Candidatus Finniella inopinata: one gene and its partners. The protein of the gene in region 3 interacts with the protein of the main gene of each other region in a pairwise test. Links are inferred from orthologs where the notes say so. Each region holds a gene or a part of one and is shown on either strand. Other genes may lie near its edges.

Evidence for each region.
Region 1: the proteins of dnaN (region 3) and dnaQ interact in binary tests that used the Escherichia coli proteins (3 or more experiments, as listed by UniProt). The link is inferred for Candidatus Finniella inopinata from one-to-one orthologs.
Region 2: the proteins of dnaN (region 3) and dnaE interact in binary tests that used the Escherichia coli proteins (3 or more experiments, as listed by UniProt). The link is inferred for Candidatus Finniella inopinata from one-to-one orthologs.

The regions. Positions count from the first base shown.
Region 1 is NZ_SCFB01000008.1:13,269-16,214, reverse strand. What follows is about bases 1-2,790. They hold dnaQ (DNA polymerase III subunit epsilon), read right to left. Parts: upstream 1,841-2,790; coding sequence 1,160-1,840; downstream 1-1,159. Other genes in these bases: EQU50_RS06660 (ParA family protein), read right to left, coding at 2,713-2,790; EQU50_RS06665 (ParB/RepB/Spo0J family partition protein), read right to left, coding at 1,853-2,710; rpmG (50S ribosomal protein L33), read left to right, coding at 936-1,103; rffA (dTDP-4-amino-4,6-dideoxygalactose transaminase), read left to right, coding at 1-695. In the rest of the region: more of EQU50_RS06660, read right to left, coding at 2,791-2,946. UniProt on the Escherichia coli protein: DNA polymerase III is a complex, multichain enzyme responsible for most of the replicative synthesis in bacteria. The epsilon subunit contain the editing function and is a proofreading 3'-5' exonuclease.
Region 2 is NZ_SCFB01000005.1:57,879-62,021, forward strand. What follows is about bases 31-4,017. They hold dnaE (DNA polymerase III subunit alpha), read right to left. Parts: upstream 3,654-4,017; coding sequence 231-3,653; downstream 31-230. Other genes in these bases: EQU50_RS03895 (hypothetical protein), read left to right, coding at 31-234. Also shown: more of EQU50_RS03895, read left to right, coding at 1-30. UniProt on the Escherichia coli protein: DNA polymerase III is a complex, multichain enzyme responsible for most of the replicative synthesis in bacteria. This DNA polymerase also exhibits 3' to 5' exonuclease activity. The alpha chain is the DNA polymerase catalytic subunit.
Region 3 is NZ_SCFB01000004.1:133,365-136,335, forward strand. The notes cover bases 75-2,889. They hold dnaN (DNA polymerase III subunit beta), read right to left. Parts: upstream 2,142-2,889; coding sequence 1,008-2,141; downstream 75-1,007. Other genes in these bases: EQU50_RS02475 (hypothetical protein), read right to left, coding at 75-873; EQU50_RS02485 (patatin-like phospholipase family protein), read left to right, coding at 2,348-2,889. Also shown: more of EQU50_RS02475, read right to left, coding at 1-74; more of EQU50_RS02485, read left to right, coding at 2,890-2,971. UniProt on the Escherichia coli protein: Confers DNA tethering and processivity to DNA polymerases and other proteins. Acts as a clamp, forming a ring around DNA (a reaction catalyzed by the clamp-loading complex) which diffuses in an ATP-independent manner freely and bidirectionally along dsDNA.

The DNA of each region.
Region 1 (2,946 bases), on a different replicon or contig from region 3:
AACATAATTTGTTCGTTATCGAAGATGCAGCACAGGGTGTGGAAGCATACTATAAAAACAAAGCCTTGGGGACCTTGGGACATTCAGGCGCATTTAGCTTTCATGCAACCAAAAATATTATTTCGGGTGAGGGTGGAGCCCTTATGGTTAATGACCCTTCATGGGTGGGCCGTGCTGAAATGATTTGGGAAAAGGGGACCAATCGAAAAAAGTTCTTACTAGGCCAGGTCGATAAATATAGCTGGGTTGATAAAGGGTCCTCGTTTCTACCTAGTGAAGTGACAGCTGCCTTCCTGTTGGCTCAACTTGAATTCATCAAGGAAATAACAAAGCACCGCGTTCGGATGTGGAATTATTACCATCAGGTTTTAGAACCTTTAGAGAAAATGGAACGTTTAATCCGGCCGACGATTCCAATCGATTGCCAGCATAACGGTCATTTATTTTATATTTTGTTAAAAGACAGCAAAAGCCGTAATCTTTTAATGGACCATTTGTGTAGTCAAGGTATTCAGTCCGCCACCCATTACGTCCCTTTACATGATTCCATCGGGGGGCAAAGATTCGCCCGTACAGAGGGTGTCTTGACGTTGACAACCCGGATAGCTGATACGATTTTAAGGCTTCCCCTTTTCTTTGAGTTAACCGAAAGCCAGGTGGAATTTATCGCAGATGCGATCGCAAAGTTTGCGTGATGCTGACTTTGTAAAAAAAATTTCCAAAAAGACTTGCTAAAAACAGGGCAGTCATACTATAGATGGTTAAATCATATAAAATGGATTTACGAGTTCGTTATATATGTAGCCTCATAAAAGAAGCGGGCGTAGCTCAGTGGTAGAGCACAACCTTGCCAAGGTTGGGGTCGAGGGTTCAAATCCCTTCGCCCGCTCCAATTTGATCGTTAACTGTTAGAAATATGTTTAGGGGATCTTTAGATGGCTAAATCAGCTGTTATTAATATCAAACTTTTGAGCACTGCCGATACCGGGTATTTTTATGTTACACAAAAAAACCCACGTAAAAAGCCAGAGAAATTGGAACTGCGTAAGTATGATCCCGTCATTCGGAAACATGTCGCTTTTAAAGAGGCAAAGATTAAATAGTTTTTCTCGTTTAATTTCTAAGAATGCACAGCGCCTTTTCATCAAAGGCGTTTTTTTTAGTATCCCCATAGGTTCCCATATATTTTTTTGACAAAATCCTTGTGAGATTCCTCTTCGCCAGATTTCAAAACAAAGTCTCTTCTGGGAAATACCACCACGGTGCTGTTTGAAATATCTTGGTTTTCTTGCCGTCCGGCGTCTTTTTGAATGCCCAGCTGTCTTTGGCGCCCCCCTAAAAGCTCCAGATACACCTGAGCCAACAATTGAGAGTCCAGCAACGCACCATGCTTAGATCGGCCGCCTAGGTCAATTTGGAAGCGCTTACACAACGCATCAAGGCTTGCCGGTGAGCCTGGAAACTTACGACGGGCTATTAACAGCGTGTCGACAACGCGATACATTTCTATTTTTGGTTTATTGAGGCGGACGAGCTCTGCATTTAAAAAGCCAACGTCAAAATTGGCATTATGAATAACAAGCCTATCATCTTGAATAAAAGACAAGAAATCATCAGCAACCGAGGCAAAAACTCCATGGTTTTTGAGGAAATCGTGGGTAAGCCCTGTAATGGCCGTGGATTCAGGAGGGACCTCTCGTTCGGGGTTTATGTATACCTGATAATGTTTCCCTGTTGGCATGTGATTTAAAAGCTCTATACAGCCTATTTCCACAATACGGTGTCCTGCCTGATGGCTAAGGCCGGTTGTCTCGGTATCTAATATGATTTCTCTTAACACGCGATTCCCCCCTTATACAGAGCTTAAATAACCAACAAGCTCGTCAAGCTGCTCGTAGCTTTGGAAATAAAAAGTCAAAGCACCGCCGTCCCTGGTAAATTGAATTTTAGTTTTCATACCCAAACGTTCCCCAATTCGTCGGGTAATCATATCTATATCAGGATCAATCGTCGGTTGATTAAAGGCAGGTTGGCGTTCGCGGCGGACAAGATTTTCAGTGTCTCTCACCGACAGCTTATCTTGAATAATTTTTTGGGCCACCTGCTCAATATCGTTTGCCTTGGCAATGCTGCGCGCATGCCCTGCCGATAATTTACCTTCTCTGATAAGGGCTTTCACTGGCTCTGGCAAACCGTTTAGCCTGAGCATGTTGGCAACGTAGCTACGGCTTTTGCTGATGGAAAAGGCAATCTCCTCTTGAGTCTTTTTATGATCATCAATAAGGCGTTGAAAAGATTCGGCCTCTTCCATAGGGTTCAAATCATCCCTCTGAAGGTTTTCAATAAGACCGATTTCTAAGGCTTCTTCATCGGTGCAAATAATTTCAACCACCGGAATCGTTGTGAGTCCTGCGGCCTGTGCTGCACGCCATCGACGCTCACCCGCAATGATTTCAAAAAAATCATCGTCTAGTTTTCTTACAACCAAAGGCTGTAAAACGCCCTTCTGCTTTATGGAATTTGTCAAAGTTTCCATTTTTTCCGGGTCAAAATATTGACGAGGCTGCATTTTTCCAGGTTTGATGTAGTCGATATCAATCGATTGATTCTGGAATCTTCGGTCTGTGTTAGAATCACCGTAGTCGCCCATATCACCAAGCAATGCAGAAAGGCCCCGGCCTAGTGTTTTATTTTCCTTTGAGGAATTCATATTTATTCCTTTTCTTTAATTAAAATTTCTTTTGCGAGTTCCATATAAGATTGTGATCCAATGCACCCCACATCATAGAGTAACACAGGTTTTCCATGGGAGGGGGCCTCTGATACCTTTACATTTCGGGGAATAACGGTTTTAAAAACCTTATCCTTTAAATGAAATCGCACGTCTGCAGCCACTTGGGAACATAAAGAACTTCTTCTATCATACATCGTTAAGACAATCCCGAA
Region 2 (4,143 bases), on a different replicon or contig from region 3:
ATGATAGATGATGATAGTTTGGCCGAAGAAGAGGCCCCCCTTCCACCACGCAAAAATGCCAAAAAAACTGCTCGTGTAGTTGAACAGGATGATCAGGACGTAGCCATGGATGATGCTGCGGCCGATGAAGACGTCGCACCGCCAAGAAAAAAAGCCCAACAATCCCCTTGTGAACTGGCAGGGGCAGAGAATGGCATGAGCGCTGATGATGCGGCGGCAAACGGTCTTTGTTAAGTATTACAAAAACTAAACAGTTGGCTGCGTTGATCAGCGTTTAAATGATACCCCCCTGGCAAGGTCATTCTTGCGGGGGGTAAGTCTGGCAACGTTATGTCCAATTTTATTTTTGTTTTGCCGGTGGGGCAGGTTTGCAAAAAGTCTTTCAAAGCCTGAACATCAAAACGTTGATTTACCGTCAAGACCACCGATTGCGATTGCGTTTTTTGGTCCAGCAATTCCAAGCTTTGTGCGGTTAGACGATAGCTTTCCCCCTCTGCCCGAAGGCCAGCAGCCACATAAACAGCTGTACCCGGGGTTAAAAGATCACGGGTTTGTTGGTAAATTTCAGAAAATAAGGCAATTTCATAAACACCGGTGGTGTCTGATAAACCCACAAAGGCGAACTTTTGCCCATTCTTTGATGTGCGTTCCTGTTTAAACAAAATAATACCGGCCACATTAACCGCAGCCAGACTTTCCGTGGCCTTTGCTGCCAAGTCTGCGCTGTTTGTTAACTTCAGGATAGCCAAGCTGTCTTTATAAATATCCAAAGGGTGGGCACTTTGGAAAAAGCCCAGGGCCTCAAACTCCTTTTGCAGACTTTCCAACAATCCCCAGGCCCTGACATTCGGCAACGTTATGGTGATTGGCGCCTGCTGGCTGCCGCCAAACAGTAACGTTTGCTTGTTCGCCTTTTCCTGCCTCCTTAAATGATTTTGGCTTAACAGAAAATCAACCCCCTCAAAAACTTGCCGGCGGTTAATATTTTCAGCCTGAAGCAAACTGTCCAACGCCCCCGCCGCAATCAGGTTTTCCAACTGGCGCTTATTGACCGTTTTACCATCAAGGCGGGCCGTAAAATCAGCAAGATTTTTAAAAGGCCCATTCGCCACACGCTCCGCCACCAGGCTTTCCATAGCCTGCAGCCCTACATTCTTGATCGCCGCCAAAGCATACCGAATGCCGTTATTCTCCACTGCAAACGTAGCCATGGAATGATTCACATCAGGCGGAAACAAGGGCATGTCTGCGCGCAACAAATCTTGGCGATAAAGGGTCAACTTATCGGTGTTGTGCATGTCATAAGTCATGGTGGCGGCAAAGAATTCCAACGGATAATTGGCCTTTAAATACGCCGTGTGATACGTCAACAAAGCATACGGGGCCGAGTGTGACTTGTTAAACCCATACCCTGCGAATTTGGCCATCTGATCAAAAATCTGGGCTGCCACGCCCTTATCAACGCCATCCTTAATGGCCCCCGCCACAAACAAATCCCGTTGGGCATCCATCTCGGACTTAATCTTTTTACCCATGGCGCGCCGCAACAAATCCGCGGCCCCCAATGTATATCCACCTAGAACCTGCGCAATTTTCATCACCTGTTCTTGGTAAACCATCACTCCATAGGTGGGCTCCAGAATGGGCTGCAAGGCGGGGTGCAGGTACCGCACCTCCTCCTCGCCATGTTTGCAGGAAAGATAACGCGGAATATCATCCATGGGGCCCGGCCGATACAGGGCGACCAACGCCACGATGTCTTCAAACCGATCTGGCTTCAGGCGCCTTAGCACATCGCGCATGCCCGCACTTTCCACCTGGAACACGCCGACTACCTCCACCCGGCACAAAAGGTCGAACGTCTTGGGGTCATCCAAGGGAACTTTATTGATTTGAAAGGGAATACCACGGGCTCGAATCAGCTGGCTGCACCGTTCAATAACCGTCAGCGTTTTCAACCCCAAAAAGTCAAACTTCAGCAGGCCGGCCTCTTCCACATATTTCATGCTGAACTGGGTCGCTGGTAGTTCTGACCGCTCGTCCTTGTACAACGGCACCAATTCCCATAAAGGGCGATCACCAATGACGACGCCGGCCGCGTGGGTGGAGGCGTGCCGGTATAACCCCTCCAACCGAATGCCAATGTCGATCAGGTTCCCCACCGTTTCGTCTTGTTCCCTTTGTTGTTTTAAACTTGGCTCCAGCTCAAGGGCTTGCTGCAAACTGACCGGGTTGGCGGGGTTGTTGGGAATCATTTTGCAAAGGCGGTCAACCTGCCCATAGGGCATTTGCAAAACCCGCCCTACATCCCGCAACACAGCCCGGGCCTGCAATTTACCAAAGGTGATAATATGGGCAACTCGATCGTCACCATATTTACGCCGCACATACTGAATCACTTCGTCCCGGCGGTCTTGGCAAAAATCGATATCAAAGTCCGGCATGGAGACGCGTTCTGGGTTTAAGAACCGTTCGAAAATAAGGCCAAAATGAATGGGGTCCATATCAGTGATGGTCAACGACCATGCGACCAACGACCCCGCCCCCGACCCACGACCTGGCCCCACGGGGATATTTTGGGATTTGGCCCATTGGATAAAATCAGCCACAATCAAAAAATACCCAGCAAATCCCATGCGACTGATAATGTCGAATTCATAATTCAGGCGTTCATAATAATCGTCCCGAACTTTGGCATGGATTTCTTCATTTTTGAATCGAGGGAAAACTTCCTCTTTCAGCCGTTTTTCCAAACCAGCCTCGGCCTCCTCGCGCAATTCTTCCTGCTCACCCCGGCCTGTTACTGTTGGAAAAGGGGGCAAAATGGGCGCCTGGCCTGCTGGCATGAAATGGCATCGTTGGGCGATTAAAACAGTGTTTTCCACAGCCTCTGGTAAGTCTTTGAACAGCGTTTCCATTTCATCAGCTGACTTAAAATAATGCTCCGCCGTGACGCGATTGCGATCATTCTCGCTGACATAGCGACCGTCTGCGATACATAGCAACGCATCATGGGCCTGATACATATCACGTTGGTCAAAAAAGACATCATTCGTGGCCACAATTGGCAGGTTATGGTCTAAGGCCAGCTCTAAAAACTTAGGCTCAAGCCGCTGTTGTTCTGCCAGACCATGACGCGCCAATTCGATGTAAATTCTGTCTTCAAACAACGTTTTTAAGGTTGTCACGAAATCAGGAACTGCATCTGGGTCTTGGCTGATTAACCGCCCAAGGGGCCCCTTATGTCCGCCCGTCAACAAAATCAATCCGGTTGATCGCCCTTGCAAATCAGTCAACGAAACAACCGGTTTGTCGGTACCTGTCAGGGGGTTCAAATATGAATCCGAAACAATCTTTAAAAGATGTCTATACCCCTGCTCTGATTGCACCAAAAGAACCAGGGGGGCATAACCCGATAAAGCCTCCAGGTACAGGTTAACCTGACACCCAATCATGGGTTGAATACCAGATTTGGCACATGTGGTGGCAAATTCCAAAGCCCCAAAAAGATTCGCCGTATCGGTAATCGCCACCGCAGGCATTTTATTTTTTTGACACAATTGTGGTATCAGCTTAATAGGCAAGGCCCCCTCGGCCAAAGAATAGGCACTGTGAAGGCGAAGATGGACAAAACGGGGGGAAGAAAAAGTCATAAGGAATTATTATCAGGAAATGGGCCTTCACGATAGGTCCCTCTTTTTTAACCAAATGTAAACGGAACTATGGTAGAAATAAAGATGATGCTGCAGTTCTGGTTATGAGGCGTATTCCCTTGGCCCAACTTTTATTCTCGGGAATCGTCCCTGTTAAGACCGTGGTCTTAATATTTACGATGCCCACCTGGTTTATTGGCCAGAGAGGATCAAACTCAGACCGATCAGGCGGCATCATTCCATATGCCATTCAAGTGATTTACGGAATCGACCTTGTTTTTGGAAAAAATATCTATCATAAAAATCCCGCAAAATTATTTGAATTGGATATAGAAAGTAAATCTCTTTTTTTTTGAAATAAGAGGTTGAATTTTTAAAATTAATTCACCATATGCCCTTCTAGAGCAAAGTAATAATATCACGTATTCAACGAATGGCGCAAAAGTTGCCCCTTTTTGATGCGTGATTATATCTTCCCAAGGAGAGAACA
Region 3 (2,971 bases):
ATTGAAATCTTTGGTTTTTAACTTCTCAATCATGGAGCGGGCAATCTGAAAGGCCTTTTCGGGAATAACCGTTTCCTGCAACTTCTCTGTCAAAGTTTCTAAATCTTTTAAAGGATTATCCCCCTGGACCAAGCTGGCAACGTAACTCTTAACAAAGTCGTTATGGTTATAATCCGCTTCACCATCATCTTTTTTTTCCTTTGCACGCAGATCATCAATCTCTTGTTGAATCTTCACATTATAAACCCGCCGCTCAAGGGCTTTACTTAAATAAGCATCGACATATTTCCAATACTCATCCTTGGTCATATAATCTTTTAACCAAGCTGTACCAGCTAAGATACCTTGAAGATCAGATTTTATAGCTGCAGAATCTAACACACCGGCATGTTTTTTAAAGGCTCCAAAAATAATCGCACTAACATGCGCAACATGCTGCTTTTCGTGTTCTTTATCTGCCTTATCAAATGTTTTTAAGTTCGCCCCTAAAGCTGCCTCTGTTAAACCATCTTGTTCTTTCAAAAACCTTGTCGCTTCCTGCAAAGCATTAATCATCAAACCCCGCTCGCCCTCATTAGCTGGTGTTTCGCTGATTCCCCCCACACCTTTACCTTCCCCTTTACTAACTAATCCAAGCAAAGTATCCGCTATATTTTTGGCCCTTGTTGGGTCTGACTCCCTTTTGAGATCATGGGCCAGGAAATTGGCCGCTTGAACCGCTTTGTTAACAGGATTGGCGTCAATTTTATAGTCAGCCTCTGCCATTTTCATTGCACTATCAAGGATGTCTTGTTTAAATTCAGCCTGCGCTACCCCCATGCTGACTGAAACCATTCCGACAGTTAAAAGACAATATTTGGCAAAATTTATCATAAGTCCAACCTTAAAATTTCCAATGAATACACCATATAAAATAGTATACCCTGCTTTATAAAATAGTATACCCTGCTTTGCAAACAAAAAGTTAATAGACCTGTTGATTTTATTTTACTCAGGGAAGAATCCTTTTAAACCCTCATCGGCATTAAAATAAAAGTCACATGAGGATTGCCGGTGGGTCGAATCAAGACCGACGATTCGGTATCAACCAACAATAACTCCATCTCTTCCGTTGGAACCTGGGCGGCGATATCCATTAAATAGCGAACATTGAAACAAACTTCCAAGGGTTGATCATAGGGGTAATCGACATCCAGCTCTTCTTCGGCCTTGCCTAATTCGTTACTTATGGCTGACAAGGTTGCTGTGTTGTTGGCCAGGCGCACCTTAATGGCCCGCACCTTATCATTGACAACGGTCCCCACCCGATCAACCGCCTCGGCAAACGCTTTGGTGGGCACAACCAACGTCTTGTCATTACTAATGGTTAAAGCCGATGAATAATCGGGGAAACCCCCATCAATCAATCGGGCACTTAAGACGGCCTGCATGGAATTACCATCAATGGCGAATTCAATACGGTTTTCAGAAAGACCAATGTGGACTGGCTTTTCAGCATCGTCTAATAGCTTAGAAATCTCGTGAATTGTTTTACGGCTAACAATAACCTCTGGCATCCCAAAGGCTTCAGTGGGGCTTTCACATTCGGCACAGGCCAAACGATGCATGTCCGTTGCCACCGCGCGCAGAACCTTTAGACCTTCGTTCTCAAGGGTGTGAAAATAAATACCGTTCAAGTGATAACGCGTCTCTTCCGTTGACATGGCAAAGCGGGTCGTATCAATAAGGTGCTTAATAACTGGTGCCGGCAAACTAAACCGATGCGACAGCTGACCTTGGGTTAACTGAGGGAAATCTTCACTGGACAAACAAGGCAATTCAAACCTGGAACGACCAGAGGTCACCACAAGCTGGCCACTTTCCGCATAAACCTCCAAATCAATTAAAGACCGGTCGCTGAGTTTTCGAACAATGTCATGAATCAGGTGGGCTGATACGCAAATAGATCCTGAGGTTATGGTTTGTGCCGGAATCGTTTCAATCAACGCCATATCCATATCTGTCGCTGTAATCGACAAGCCGTGATTAGAAGCCGTTAAAAGAACATGACTTAGAATGGGAACAGTCGTCCGTTTCTCAACGACGCTTTGACCGTGCGACAAAGCTTTTAAAAATAAACCTTTTTCTAATGACAACTTCATAAAACAAGCATTCCTTGGTTGGTTAATAAGCAGTGTCATACCATATTTAAGGCAAAAAAACGACACACCTGTTACTGTAAGCGCATTTATTTTTGCTAAAGGTCGAAGTGACCTTTCAATAATTTACACTTACAACATTAGTAAAATATTAATACTTTATCGCTTAAAATATAGGAAGATTATAAATTGTTAAATCTGAGGGAAAAATGGCAAATTCAGAAGGAAAAGTTTCAAACAAAAAAAAGGTAGCCCTGGCATTGCAGGGTGGAGGATCACATGGTGCCTTTACCTGGGGCGTTCTTGACCGCTTATTGGAAGATGACCGATTGGAAATTGAGGGCGTAACAGGAACCAGCGCTGGTGGCATGAACGCCGTGGCTTTAGCCCAGGGTTTAACACGTGGCGGCTCACAAGCAGCCCGAACAGAATTGAAAAACTTTTGGACGGCTATTCACGAGGTTGGCAAAAAAAGCTCTTTGAATAACCGAGGTCCCGTCGACAAAATGATGAACAAATTTACCATGTACAACTCACCTGGGTTTATCATGTTTGATTATCTAAGCCGTATGTTTTCACCTTATGAACTAAACCCCATGGGTCACGACCCTTTAAGGGATGTTATCAAAAAAAGTTTTGACTTTGAACTATTGCGTACGTCTTCCAAATGTAAAGTTTATCTGTGTGCGACTCATGTCTTCACCGGTCGATTAAAGGTATTTTGCACTGAAGAACTAAAATTAGAGACACTTCAAGCAACAGCTTGCCTGCCAACCATTCACAATGCCGTTTTGGTTGATGGCGAATATTATTGGGATGGTGGTTTTATTGGT